One region of the Turicibacter sp. KK003 genome, then DNA from elsewhere that is predicted to be linked to it. Evidence: a T-box and tRNA genes for the amino acid it is inferred to sense, from the RefSeq annotation. Region 1 holds a T-box; the other holds one or more tRNA genes.
What was found. The T-box of region 1 lies ahead of asnS (asparagine--tRNA ligase). A T-box ahead of a tRNA ligase gene usually reads a tRNA of that ligase, here a tRNA-Asn.
Positions count from the first base shown of each region.

Region 2: it has a tRNA-Asn gene. The T-box ahead of asnS (asparagine--tRNA ligase) is inferred to sense a tRNA for this amino acid. The anticodon was not compared.

Region 1 is NZ_CP142738.1:2,495,538-2,503,000, reverse strand. It holds gene rpmH (50S ribosomal protein L34) at 268-402, shown strand; gene rnpA (ribonuclease P protein component) at 458-802, shown strand; gene mnmE (tRNA uridine-5-carboxymethylaminomethyl(34) synthesis GTPase MnmE) at 912-2,270, shown strand; T-box leader at 3,346-3,570, shown strand; gene asnS (asparagine--tRNA ligase) at 3,628-5,019, shown strand; one part of gene VXM77_RS12215 (IS3 family transposase) at 5,145-5,526, shown strand; one part of gene VXM77_RS12215 (IS3 family transposase) at 5,526-6,475, shown strand; gene VXM77_RS12210 (DUF1934 domain-containing protein) at 6,695-7,132, shown strand; gene argS (arginine--tRNA ligase) at 7,135-7,463, shown strand, end outside.
Region 2 is NZ_CP142738.1:1,956,201-1,963,663, reverse strand. It holds rRNA gene VXM77_RS09585 (16S ribosomal RNA) at 1-192, shown strand, start outside; rRNA gene VXM77_RS09580 (23S ribosomal RNA) at 285-3,178, shown strand; rRNA gene rrf (5S ribosomal RNA) at 3,236-3,344, shown strand; tRNA gene VXM77_RS09570 (tRNA-Asn) at 3,357-3,433, shown strand; tRNA gene VXM77_RS09565 (tRNA-Glu) at 3,443-3,519, shown strand; tRNA gene VXM77_RS09560 (tRNA-Val) at 3,534-3,609, shown strand; tRNA gene VXM77_RS09555 (tRNA-Thr) at 3,616-3,691, shown strand; tRNA gene VXM77_RS09550 (tRNA-His) at 3,697-3,772, shown strand; tRNA gene VXM77_RS09545 (tRNA-Cys) at 3,794-3,867, shown strand; tRNA gene VXM77_RS09540 (tRNA-Leu) at 3,883-3,971, shown strand; gene VXM77_RS09535 (DUF1189 family protein) at 4,053-4,838, shown strand; gene queG (tRNA epoxyqueuosine(34) reductase QueG) at 4,940-6,031, shown strand; gene VXM77_RS09525 (tRNA (cytidine(34)-2'-O)-methyltransferase) at 6,152-6,673, shown strand; gene VXM77_RS09520 (LacI family DNA-binding transcriptional regulator) at 6,806-7,463, shown strand, end outside.

The DNA.
Region 1 (7,463 bases):
TATTGATATTATCAACGTTTCTATTATTTATCCTCATATCCACATGTCATATAATCAACAAATTGTCGAAATGTTGATTATATTGTGGAAAGTGAGATAAAATTAACACTATATCTATGTTTATTAACATATCCACATGTGTATATAATTTTTATTATCTGGACAATATATAGGTGCTTATGCAAAAAGTAATGTTTGACTTTCTTCTGAATATTTACTATAATATTGAATTATGCTATGGTATAAGACTCTTAGGAGGTGTTATAGATGAAACGTACTTGGCAACCTAACAAACGTAAACGTGCAAAAACTCATGGTTTCCGCGCTCGTATGGCAACACCAGGAGGACGTAATGTTTTAGCGCGTCGCCGTAAAAAGGGTAGAAAAGTGTTATGTGCATAAGACCACTCTTTAAAGTGGTCTTTTTACTATATAAAAAACTATAGCGGGTGAGCTAATGCAAAAAAAATATCGAATTAAAAAAAGTACCGAAATAGAAAAAGTAATGAAGCGTGGTCGTTCAAGGGCAAATTCTTATTTCATTATATATAAATGTATTAACAAGGAAATAGCTAATCCCCGGTTAGCTATTTCTGTGGGAAAAAAGGTCGGAAAAGCCTTTGAACGCAATAAGGTCAAACGATACGTTCGAAATATTACTATAGAACATCTAAATGAGATAAACCCGGATTATGACTATTTTGTTATTGCACGAAAAGGTGTAAAGGAATTAGATTATGCCGAATGTAAGTACCAATTAGAGCAACTATATAAAAAGATCGGAATGATCCCAAAGTCATAAATATAAAAAACGTCAAAATAGACCTCAAATGGGGTCTATTTTGACGTTTCACTAACCCAAATGTTAAAATAAATTATTATTTAACTATACTAGTTTCGGAGGTGTTTGCATGTTTCAAGATACAATCGCAGGTATTGCCACTGCCATGGGAGAGGGAGCTATCTCTATTATTCGTGTCAGCGGTAAGGATGCCATATCCATTACAAATAAGTTATTGAATGGGCGAGATTTACATAAAGCTCAAAGTCACACGATTAACTACGGTTTTATATACAATCCCGAAACGGGAGAAAAGGTTGATGAAGTGCTAATTTCAGTGATGCGTGCTCCACGCACCTTTACTGCCGAAGATGTTGTTGAAATAAATTGTCACGGTGGGATATTGGTAACAAATAAAATTCTTGAATTGCTATTGGTTGCCGGAGCACGAGTCGCTGATCCCGGAGAGTTTACAAAAAGGGCATTTTTAAATGGGAGAATCGATTTAGCCCAAGCGGAATCTATTATGGATATCATCCATGCTAAAAGTGAACAATCATTATCTCTGGCCTTGAATGGATTAGATGGTAGAATATCACGTCTAATTAAGGAAATGCGCGAGGAAATATTGAACATTATTGCGAATATAGAGGTTAATATCGATTACCCAGAGTATGATGATGTAGAGGAGATGACTTCCGAATTACTACTTCCTCTTTCCATGAAGATAAGGGAAAAAATGATTAAGCTTTTGGAAACTGCTAAAACTGGACAAATTTTAAGAGATGGAATTAAAACTGCAATTATTGGACGACCAAACGTAGGAAAATCAAGTCTACTTAATCAGTTGATGCGGGAGGAAAAGGCAATTGTAACGGATATAGCTGGGACTACCAGGGATACTGTTGAAGGATATATAAATGTTGGTGGATTAACACTTAATTTAATTGATACAGCTGGAATACGGGAAACAACAGATATTGTGGAAGCTATTGGCGTAGAAAAGTCGAAAAAAATATTAAGTGAAGCACAACTAATCTTACTCGTTTTAAATAATAATGAACCACTAACAGATCAAGATAGACAGTTATTAAAACTTACAGATGAAAAAAAACGAATTATTATTTTGAATAAAACAGACTTAGAATCTAATATTGAACGTAATGAAATTCCTAACTATATTGAAACTTCAATGGTTTTAGATGAGGGTATTGAACTTTTAGAAAATAGTATTAAAGAAATGTTTGAGCTAGGAGAGATAGGTTCTACGGATATGACCTATATATCAAATGCTCGTCATATCGCTAAATTAAAGCAGGCCCTTACCTCCCTCGAAGATGCAATTGAAGCGATGAAAATAGGGATGCTTGTGGATATGGTTGAAATTGATATAAAAAATGCCTGGCATATTCTTGGGGAAATTCTCGGGGAAGATATTGGAGATGCATTACTAGATGAATTATTTAGTAAATTTTGTTTAGGAAAATAAATCAAAATGTAATTAAAATAAGTACACAAGTCAAACTTAATAAAATACTTTTTAAACGAAGCTATTTGAATAAGAATAGTTTCGTTTTTTCTTTTATTTGTTATTTTTAAGGTTGGTTCGATGAAGAAATAAGGCCTGTTATGGATGTTTTTAAATGTAATTTTATTTAATACTTTATTTCTTATCTATTAAGTGTATTAGCACTTTATTATATATAACGAGTGTGCCTATAGAAAAAAGAAACACTTAAATAAGTATTAGAAGGGTGAACAGTAATCGACAATATAAAACATTATGCGATAAAATATACACAGCATGTGTGTATAAATTTTAAATACATCAACAGTTTATTAACAAGATATCTACAATCTAAAATATGATAATATCAATAAATTTAGGGTTTATCCCCAATATCCACATATATTATTTTTATTATTATTAAAAAAAGAAAAAATATATTATCGAATTATGTAGAAATTTGTTATTTATCTCGAGATAACATCGAAAAAAGAAAAAAACAGTTATTTTGTAAGAAAATGAGTTATATCGCTTGAATTCCGAGAGTTTTAAACTTTAAATATTTAAGATCACTTGTGTTTAATCTCTATAATTCGACAAAAACAAACACCTTATTCACATAGTTGTTGATAATAATCGACATATATCAACAACTTGTCTACAATTTATTCACATCCAAAAACATCGTTAAATCGACACTTTAGTACACTTATCCACTGTATCCCCAACGTTTATTATTGATTTTATTATTTAAACAAAATATTATTAATTATTGCATTTTGCGACTAAAAGCATTATTTTTTGACATATGACAACAGATTCTTTGTATCGAAGTTTAGGTGAAATAATAAAAAAATAATATTTTAAAAAATACAATAAAAGGACTAGCGAAAATAATCAAATTTAAATTCTGCAAAATAAAACATAAATTAACATAATTCACGTTATTGCAAAAATTTTATTATTTTGTCGAAGAAGGTGTTTGGAGTATAGGATAAATATTCGATGAGTAAATATTGACTAATAAGAGCAAAGGGTATAATATTTAAATAATTAAATATTTACGTTGAAAAGGAGAGTAGCTTTTAATTGAAATTGTAGCGATCTAGGGATGGTGAGAGCCTAGAATGGATTTGGAAGTGAAGAACACCTTGGAGTAACTTACCGAAAACAATGTTTGTAAGTAGATTAAGTCGTAAATTCCGCGTTAAGGATGAAGTGTAAGAACTATATGTTCTTAAACTAGGGTGGTACCGCGGATTAACAGTCATTCGTCCCTTTTTTGGATGAGGACTGTTTTTTATTTTTAGTAATTAAAAAAATTAAGGAGGATTTTTAGATGGAGAAAGTTGTAACACGACAATTATTTAGAAACTTAGAACGATTTGAACATCAGTCTATTGAATTGAATGGATGGGTTAGAAATAATCGTGCTCAAAAATCTTTTGGCTTCTTAATGATTAATGACGGATCATTTTTTGAAACCATTCAGGTTGTATATGAGGAAAGTTTAGATAATTTTAAAGAAATCCAAAAAATCCGTGTAGGTTCAGCTGTAACTGTATATGGAGTAGTTATACCTACGCCAAATGCTAAACAACCTTTCGAGATTAAAGCGCATAAATTAGTCTTAAAAGGAGATTGTCCGGAAGATTATCCAATTCAACCTAAAAGACATACTCGTGAATTCTTAAGAGAAGTAGCTCATTTACGTCCCCGAACTAATTTGTTTTCTGCCGTTTTTAGAGTGCGTTCATTAGTTGCATTTGCAATACATAGCTATTTTCAAGAAAAAAACTTTGTATACGTGCATACCCCAATTATTACAGGTTCTGATGCTGAGGGAGCGGGAGAGATGTTTCGAGTTACAACACTAGACTTAGATAATATCCCTCGAAATGAGGAAGGAGTCGTAGATTTCAAACACGATTTTTTTGCTAAGTCTACTAACTTAACAGTATCGGGACAACTTGAAGGGGAAGCATTCGCTCTTGCCTTACGAGATGTTTATACATTTGGCCCGACTTTCCGTGCAGAAAATTCTAATACCCAACGTCATGCATCAGAATTTTGGATGATTGAACCAGAAATGGCGTTTGCCGACCTAAAAGACGATATGGATATGGCAGAGGGAATGATTAAATATATTATTAACTATGTACTAGAAAATGCCCCAGAAGAGATGAACTTTTTTGATCAGTATGTTAGCAAGGGAGTACTAAATCGAGTTCAAACTGTTGCTAATTCTACATTTAAACGAATTACCTATACAGAAGCAATCGATATTTTATTAACTGCCAATAAAAAGTTTGAAAATAAAGTTGAATGGGGGATTGACTTGTCGACTGAACACGAAAGATACCTGACTGATGAAGTTTTTAAATCGCCGGTATTTGTAACAGACTATCCTAAGGACATTAAAGCATTTTATATGAGAGTTAATGATGATCAAAAAACAGTAGCAGCTATGGACCTGTTAGTTCCAGGGGTAGGAGAACTAATAGGAGGATCCCAACGAGAGGAGCGTCTAGATATTTTAGAAAAACGTATGGAGGAAATAGGTGTTCCTACAGAAGATTTAAATTGGTATTTAGACTTACGTCGTTATGGTGGTGTGACTCATTCAGGATTTGGATTAGGTTTTGAGCGTATGGTTATGTATCTAACTGGAGTTGAAAACATTCGTGACGTAATTCCTTTTCCACGTACCCCTAAAAATGCTGAATTCTAATTGATGATAAAAAAACTAGAAAAATAGATATAAAATGTACCCTAGAGAGTAGACAAATAAAAAAAGTCTACCTTCTAGGGCCTTTTTGTTATAATATTAACTATTAGATTTTAGGAGGATTTTAAATGAGCAAGAAGTTATTTACACCACAAGAGATTGAACAACTCAAACAAAACGAATATGTTAAGTCAGTATCTGAAAAAGGGATTACTTATACGAAAGAATTTAAGGAGAACTTTATTATGATGAGCGAGAAAGGAAAGTTTCCGCGAGAGATATTCGAATACTATGGATTTAATGTTACGGTGCTTGGCATGCAGCGTGTGAATTCTGCAGCTAAACGTTGGAAACAAGCCTTTAAAACCCAGGGCCCATTAGGATTGGATGATAGTCGTACTAAGAATTCTGGAAGGTCCCTAAAACGAGAGTTAACGCTAGAAGAACAATTATTACGCACGCAGGCTAAATTAGAAGTTTTAAAGATTGAGAACGAATTATTAAAAAAGTTGAGACTCATGAGAAAAATGCTCGAATAGTCTCTAAAGAAGTAAAGTTTCAAATGATTCATCAAGTAGTGAATCAGACATCAACTAAATTTAAATCTTTAATTTCTCATTTATGCGATAGTCTTGGTGTTTCAAGATCAGGTTATTATCGTTATTTTTCGTTATGTGCTGAAGAAGCTCGTTTAAAGCGATTAAAGGAGGAACAACATCGTTTAGAAGTTATTCAAAAGGCCATTTGTTTTAAGGGACGAAAAAACAAGGGAATTCGCCAAGTAGCGATGGTTCTTAAAGGGGAATTCAACATTATCTTTAACCTAAAATCTATTCATCGAATCATGAAAAAGTATGGACTATTGAGTCAAGTTCGTCGAAGCAATCCCTATCGTAAACTCGCTAAAGCGACACAAGCACATCGTGTCTGTCCAAATCTTGTTAATCGTCAATTTAGGCCATTAGAACCTTATAAAGTTCTATTAACCGATATCACTTATTTAAAATATGGAAAGGGTCAGACTGCCTATCTCTCGACCATCTTAGATAGTGCAACAAATGAAGTTTTAGCTTTTCAATTAAGTGAGCATTTAAAGATAGATTTTGTTCTCCAAACACTGAACCAACTTCAAGAAAATCCGACTGTCCAATTAACGAAGGAAACGATTATTCACTCCGATCAGGGCGTGCATTATACGAGTCCGCAATTTTCGAATCAATTAAAGGAATTAGGAATTCAACAATCAATGTCTAGGAAGGGGAATTGTTGGGATAACGCTCCACAAGAATCATTTTTTGGGCATCTAAAAGATGAAGCAGATATAACCAATCAACTGACATTTGATGATTTACTCATTGAAATTGAAGAATATATAGATTATCATAACAACTTTAGATATCAATGGAATTTAAAAAAGCTGACTCCTGTAGGATACAGAAATCAGCTTCAAGTTGCTTAGGTTTTTTTCTTTGTCCTTGACAAAGGGTACAGATTAATTATTTTCCTAGTTTTTTTTGTTTTTTTTATAGATATAATTTAAAAAATTGATTCCAAAAAATTCTAAATAGAATAAGACATCGTATATATTTATAAAATTATTGCAATAATCATATAGAATGGATAAAATAAATTGTGCTATAATTAAAAGATAAAATTACACATTATGGATGATGGTAGAATGGTTATGAGTAAAATAACGGGTGTGGTTAATTTTCATATGAAATTAACTCAAGGTTTAGAGGTAACAGAGACCTCGTATGAGACGCAAGGAAAATATTATAAAAAAAATAATATAGGCTTTTTATTCTTTGAAGAGAAAAATATTGACGATGACCATATTACGAAGTGTAGATTAGAATTTGATGATAACACTATTCGTATTCGTCGCAATGGAACGATAATATTAGATCAAAGATACACCACAAAAAAAAATGTAGATGGGTATATAAAAACGCCTTACGGTGAACTTATTAGCACGGTAAAAACTCATTGTTATAATCTAGAGGAATGCGAAAATAAATTTCGGATAAATTTAGACTACGATTTAACTGTACAAAAGGAAAGAGTAGGAAATTATAAACTGAGCATTTATTTTAAAAAGGAGGATATGTCTTAGATATGATCCAAACGCTGAAAGAAAACTTAAAGAATGAAATTAAGGAAACAGTTATCAAGTGTGGTTATGTTTCTTGTGAGGAAGATATCAATGTTATTTTAGAAAATGCGAAAGATGCAAAACACGGGGATTATTCGACTAATATTGCAATGCAGTTAACTAAACGTGCAAAGAAAAATCCACGTATTATAGCTGAAGAAATAGTAAAAAACTTTGATACAAATAAAGCTGATGTTGCAAAAATTGAAATTGCCGGCCCAGGTTTTATCAATTTTTTCCTGAAAAAGACGGTATTTACTAAGTCTATTAAAGGCATCATTGATTTAGGTGA
Region 2 (7,463 bases), 540 kb from region 1:
TCGCGAATCAGAATGTCGCGGTGAATACGTTCCCGGGTCTTGTACACACCGCCCGTCACACCACGAGAGTTTACAACACCCGAAGTCAGTGGCCTAACCGCAAGGAGGGAGCTGCCTAAGGTGGGGTAGATGATTGGGGTGAAGTCGTAACAAGGTATCCCTACCGGAAGGTGGGGATGGATCACCTCCTTTCTATGGAGAAAGAGACGTTCTGTTTAGTTTTGGGAGAATTTCGATTTTCCTAGAATTGATCTTTGAAAACTAGATATCTTCTGAAGAAGAAAAGTTAAGTAATAAAGGGCGCACGGAGGATGCCTAGGCACTAGGAGTCGAAGAAGGACGCGACAAACGGCGAAACGCCTCGGGGAGCTGTAAGTAAGCAAAGAGCCGGGGATATCCGAATGGGGAAACCCGCTAGTGGTCATACGCTAGCACCGTATGGTGAATCAATAGCCATAGAGGAGACAGACCCAGGGAACTGAAACATCTAAGTACCTGGAGGAAAAGAAAGAAACATCGATTCCCCAAGTAGCGGCGAGCGAACAGGGAGGAGCCCAAACCGGAGTAATCCGGGGTAGAAGGACCTTCAGAAATGACTGAACATGATAGCCGAATGGTCTGGGAAGGCCAACCGGAGGGGGTGAGAGTCCCGTAGGTGAAATTGTGTGAAGCAGGGAAGGGATCCTGAGTACGGCGGGACACGAGAAATCCCGTCGGAAGCAACGAGGACCATCTCGTAAGGCTAAATACTACCTAGTGACCGATAGTGAACCAGTACCGTGAGGGAAAGGTGAAAAGAACCCCGGAAGGGGAGTGAAAGAGAACCTGAAACCGTGTGCCTACAACTAGTCAGAGCCCGTTAAAGGGTGATGGCGTGCCTTTTGTAGAATGAACCGGCGAGTTACGATATCGTGCAAGGTTAAGTTGAAGAGACGGAGCCGAAGCGAAAGCGAGTCTGAATAGGGCGAGGAGTACGATGTTGTAGACCCGAAACCGTGTGAGCTAGCCATGAGCAGGCTGAAGGTCAGGTAACACTGACTGGAGGGCCGAACCAGGGCACGTTGAAAAGTGCTTGGATGACTTGTGGCTAGGGGTGAAATTCCAATCGAACACGGATATAGCTGGTTCTCTCCGAAATAGCTTTAGGGCTAGCCTCGATAAGAGTCTACTGGAGGTAGAGCACTGAATGGGTGATGGCCCCACCTCGGGGTACTGATCTCAATCAAACTCCGAATGCCAGATAGATATGATCGGGAGTCAGACTGTGGGTGATAAGGTCCATGGTCAAAAGGGAAAGAGCCCAGACCGCCAGCTAAGGCCCCCAAGTGTCCGTTAAGTGGAAAAGGATGTGGAGATGCACAGACAACTAGGAGGTTGGCTTAGAAGCAGCCATCCTTTAAAGAGTGCGTAATAGCTCACTAGTCGAGTGACTCTGCGCCGAAAATGTACCGGGGCTAAACGGACCGCCGAAGCTGCGGATTGACACGAAGTGTCAGTGGTAGGAGAGCGTTCTAACAGCGGAGAAGCAGTACCGGAAGGAGCTGTGGAGCGGTTAGAAGTGAGAATGCCGGTGTGAGTAGCGAAAGATAGGTGAGAATCCTATCCATCGAAAGCCTAAGGTTTCCAGGGGAAGGCTCGTCCGCCCTGGGTAAGTCGGGACCTAAGGTGAGGCCGAAAGGCGTAGCCGATGGACAACAGGTAGAGATTCCTGTACCACTTAATAAACTGAAGGAGTGACGGAGAAGGCTAAGTTGAGCGTGTGAATGGATTCACGTGTAAGCAGTGAGGTGGTCATGTAGGCAAATCCGCATGGCGAAACATTGAGCTGTGATGCCGAAAGCCCGAAAGGGTGAAGTCAGCTGATGTCACGCTTCCAAGAAAAGCTTCTAGGGATAATTTATTAGGTGCCCGTACCGATAACCGACACAGGTAGGCGAGGAGAGAATCCTAAGATGAGCGAGAGAACTCTTGTTAAGGAACTCGGCAAAATGACCCCGTAACTTCGGGAGAAGGGGTGCTTGTGAAAGCAAGCCGCAGTGAAAAGGCCCAGGCGACTGTTTATCAAAAACACAGGTCTCTGCTAAACCGCAAGGTGATGTATAGGGGCTGACGCCTGCCCGGTGCTGGAAGGTTAAGAGGAGAGGTTAGCGCAAGCGAAGCTTTGAATTGAAGCCCCAGTAAACGGCGGCCGTAACTATAACGGTCCTAAGGTAGCGAAATTCCTTGTCGGGTAAGTTCCGACCCGCACGAAAGGCGTAACGATCTGGGCGCTGTCTCAACAAGAGACTCGGTGAAATCATAGTACCTGTGAAGATGCAGGTTACCCGCGACAGGACGGAAAGACCCCGTGGAGCTTTACTGTAGCTTGATATTGAGCACTGGTGACACATGTACAGGATAGGTAGGAGACGAAGAGACCAGGACGCCAGTCTTGGAGGAGTCGCTGTTGGGATACTACCCTTGTGTTACTGGGGTTCTAACCCGTGGCCATGAGCTGGTCAGGGGACAGTGTCAGGTGGGCAGTTTGACTGGGGCGGTCGCCTCCCAAAGAGTAACGGAGGCGCCCAAAGGTTCCCTCAGAATGGTTGGAAATCATTCGAAGAGTGTAAAGGCAGAAGGGAGCTTGACTGCGAGACCAACAAGTCGAGCAGGGACGAAAGTCGGGCTTAGTGATCCGGCGGTACCGAATGGAAGGGCCGTCGCTCAACGGATAAAAGCTACCCCGGGGATAACAGGCTGATCTCCCCCAAGAGTTCACATCGACGGGGAGGTTTGGCACCTCGATGTCGGCTCATCGCATCCTGGGGCTGTAGTCGGTCCCAAGGGTTGGGCTGTTCGCCCATTAAAGCGGTACGCGAGCTGGGTTCAGAACGTCGTGAGACAGTTCGGTCCCTATCCGTCGTGGGCGTAGGAAATTTGAGAGGAGCTGTCCTTAGTACGAGAGGACCGGGATGGACACACCGCTGGTGTACCAGTTGTTCTGCCAGGAGCATAGCTGGGTAGCTACGTGTGGAAGGGATAAACGCTGAAAGCATCTAAGCGTGAAGCCCCCCTCAAGATGAGATTTCCCATTCGAAAGAAGTAAGATCCCTTGAAGACGACGAGGTAGATAGGTCAGGAGTGGAAGTTTGGTGACAGATGAAGCGGACTGATACTAATCGATCGAGGACTTAACTAATAAGGAAGTAAGCAGAAGATATCTAGTTTTGTGAGATTGATGAAATCTGACAGAAGGTCTAGTGATAAGGGCAAGGAGGGCACACCTGTTCCCATACCGAACACAGAAGTTAAGCTCCTTAGCGCCGAGGGTAGTACGCAAGTGCGAGAGTAGGACGTCGCTAGGCCATAAATAAAAAGCCTCAATAGCTCAGTTGGTTAGAGCACTTGACTGTTAATCAAGGGGTCCTAGGTTCGAGTCCTAGTTGGGGCGCCATTAAAAAATGGCCCGTTGGTGAAGCGGTTTAACACACATGCCTTTCACGCATGCATACACGGGTTCGAATCCCGTACGGGTCACCATTAAAAATAAAAGTGGAGGATTAGCTCAGCTGGGAGAGCATCTGCCTTACAAGCAGAGGGTCGGCGGTTCGAGCCCGTCATCCTCCACCATAAATAGCCGGAATAGCTCAATTGGTAGAGCAACTGACTTGTAATCAGTAGGTTGCGGGTTCAAGTCCTGCTTCCGGCACCATAATGGCGATTGTGGCGAAGTGGTTAACGCATCGGATTGTGGCTCCGACATTCGTGGGTTCGATTCCCATCAGTCGCCCCAGATTTAATAAATAGAAAATTAGGCGCCATAGCCAAGTGGTAAGGCGTGGGACTGCAACTCCCTGATCATCGGTTCAAATCCGATTGGCGCCTCCAATTAGATAATAATGTGCCTGGGTGGCGGAACTGGTAGACGCACAGGACTTAAAATCCTGCGGGTGGTGACACCCGTGCCGGTTCGATTCCGGCCCTAGGCACCAATTTTATTTAAGTGAGTAGAATATACTCTTTTTTTTTGTTTAATAGAAAAAATACTTGTGATGTAAATGGGCGTGTATACAATGAAAAAATTAAAATGCATGTTAGAAACCAGCTATTCGATTGACGCAATATTTTATTTAAGAAAATCTTCGATACTTGTTAGCCTAGTGTTTTTAATTATATTATCAATAATGCAAATGACGCCTACAGCATTTGTTTTAATCGGTGATGCTCCGTATAGATGGGACTTAAATGTTTGGGATATTTCAGAATCTTCGCAACATTTATTAGAAGATAATTTACCGGATGATTGCGTGGTTAATAATTATAAACTTAGTTGTAAGCAATCTCTAGATATTGTGTTACAAAATGAGGTTAGGGTGGCCTTTAATTTACCGACTAGCACGGTTAGAAATGGGCTAATCTTTAATGAGGATCATTTTTTATTTGTAATAGATGATATGAATTATAAATTTGATTATTCAAAATTTGAGGGTGTTGACTTTTCAAATATAACTTATGATGAAATGTTTATGCGTGTAGCTTCCACTATTAAACCCATGTTTATGCCAGCTATGTTATTAGAGACGTATCAGTCAGGGATCTTATTGACATTCGGATTTGTTTTAATAGTCTCTGTCTTATTTATGTTATTAAGAATAGGGCGCCAATCGTTTTTAAGCTATAAAGAGGTGTTAAATCTCGTGATTTATTCGTCGACATTTCCGGCGATTATGTCTTTAGTGATTGGGATGTTTAATGGAGCCTGGTCCATCATTATTTATAATATTGGAACCTTGATTGTATTATTTTTTGTTTACCGATCGAGAGTAGAGCCCTATTTATCGGGACAGCGAGCAGGCTAAGCCTGCTTTTTTTATTCGTGAAAAAGTGCGACAATTTGGGGTGCAATGATTTTACTTGCGTTTCACTTAAAATCCTAGTAAAGTAAAAGGAAAGAAAGGTGATGGATTTGGAACAAAGGGAAATAATAAATAAATGTACGATACAAGAAGTTAATCGTTTAAATTCTGATCACATCAAAGAGGAATTAATTCAATTTAGTAAAACCATTGGAATCAATGCTATTGGTTTCAGTACGGTAGAACCTTTCCTATTCTTAAAGAAGGAGTTAAGGAAAAGGGACGAGTTGGAATGGACATCTCATTTAACAAAAGGATCCATTGAAGAGCGTACGAATCCTTTGTTGTCGATGGAGGATGCGAAATCGTTTATTTCAATTGCAATCACTTATCCTCGTAAGACTTGTTTGCCTAAGCAGGAAAAGGATGATCCGTTTGTACAATTTTCGAGGTCATCATGGGGGAATGATTATCATCAGGTGGTTGATCATAAACTACACATGCTAGAGGAATGGTTGAAGGAAAGAGTTTCGGGAATAAAGGTGATTAGGAGTGTGGACACGGGGGTTTTTAACGATCGTGCCATCGCATTACGTAGTGGAATAGGTTTTAGTGGAAAAAATAGTTCCATTATTCATCAAGAGTTTGGGAGCTATATTTATTTAGGGGAATTATTAGTGAATTACGAGTTTAGCCCTGATCGTAGTTTAGAGCGTCAGTGTGGGACATGTGATCGGTGTGTTCGTGCCTGTCCAACAAAGGCTATTCAACCGGATGGAAGCTTAAATGAAAAACGATGTCTTTCTTATGTGACGCAGGCAAAGGAGTACTTAAATCCTGAATTATATGAACGAATTAGTCAGAATATATACGGTTGTGATATTTGTCAAGAAGTTTGTCCATTTAATGCAGACGTCGATTCTCATCATCATCCTGAATTAGAGCCGACAGGTGTTGAATTTCCTAAAATTAAGGAGATTTTGACGATGACAAATAAGGAATTTAAATTAAAGTATGGTCACTTAGCCGGATCGTGGCGCGGCGTTACCGTGTTAAAACGAAACGCGATGTTTAACGCAGGTTTTTATAGATATAAAGAGGCTCTACCAGAAATTTTGAAAATTAGAGATGGACAAGGTCCCGATTGGCTAAGGGAAGCAGCTAAACAGGCGTATATAAGGTTAGAGAAAAGATAAGATTCTTTCAAAAAGTGAGTTTTTTTGTGTTAAAATATAAGGTAGATGGAATAGAGTTAGCACCCGTTTATTTTTGAAGACGGTGGTTGCACTATTTTAAAATCGTTGAGGTGATTAATTATGGCAATTCATTTAGTTCAATATAATCCTGAAATTCCTCAAAATACTGGGAATATTATGCGTACTTGTGCAGCAACGGATATTAAATTACACTTAATTAAACCAATGGGATTTTCATTGGATGAAAAAAGTATTAAGCGTTCGGGTGCAAACTATATAAATGAAGTAGACTATACGGTTTATGAAAACTGGGAAGATTTTGTTGAAAAAAACCGTGGCGGTAAATTTTGTTTTTGCACGCGTTATGGACAGAAAAATCACGCACAAATGGATTTTTCTAATCCTAAGGAAGATTACTATATTATTTTAGGTGCTGAAAGTAGTGGGATTCCGAAAGAAATCCTTCGACCTTATTTTGAAAATTGTTTCCGTGTTCCAATGACGAACAAGGTGCGTTCATTAAACGTCTCAAATGTGGCGGCCATTTTAGCATACGAAGCATTACGTCAACAAGAGTTTTTAGATTTATGGACGGTAGAACCATTCAAAGGAGCAGACTGGGTGCTGCGTGACGAAGAATAAACAACGATAAAAGGCGGGAGAATATGGGGTTATTCACCGCCTTTTATATGGGATGAGAACTCTGATATTGGCTGAAAAAGATTTTTTAAGGAAAAAACCGTTAGGATAGACGGAGATTGAGCAGGTGTTTTAATGAATATAATTGAAATTGCAAAGTTAGCAGGGGTCTCAAAATCAACCGTCTCAAGGTATTTAAATAGTGGGTATGTCAGTGAAGAGGCTGCTGAGAAAATAAAAGAAGTAATTGAGCAAACAGGGTTTGTCCCAAAACGCCAGGCCCAGGCGATGCGTTCTCAACGAACCAATTTAATAGGTGTGATTGTCCCTAAAATTAGTACTGAAACAGCCGCACGTGTGATTGAAGGAGTCACAAGTGAGTTGAGTCGAATGGGATATGAAGTGTTGATTGGAAATACTAATTTATCGATTGAAAAGGAGAAAAATTATTTAAAGGTTTTTAAAAATCAAGTAGATGGGATTATCTTTATGGCGACAGAAATAACATCCGAACATCGGAAACTTTTTGATCAGCTACGAATTCCTCTCGTTGTCATTGCCCAAAAAGTGAAAGATTATCCGTGTATTATTCATGATGATTATCATGCATCTAAAGATGCCATTCACTATTTAATTGACAAGGGACATCGCTCGATTGGGTTTATTGGTGTTGGAGAATATGATGTTGCAGTAGGAATTGATCGTAAAAAGGGTTATTTGGATGCATTAAAGAGTCAGAATCTTCATATTAATGAGGACTATATACAAATTGGTGATTTTAGTCCTGAAAGTG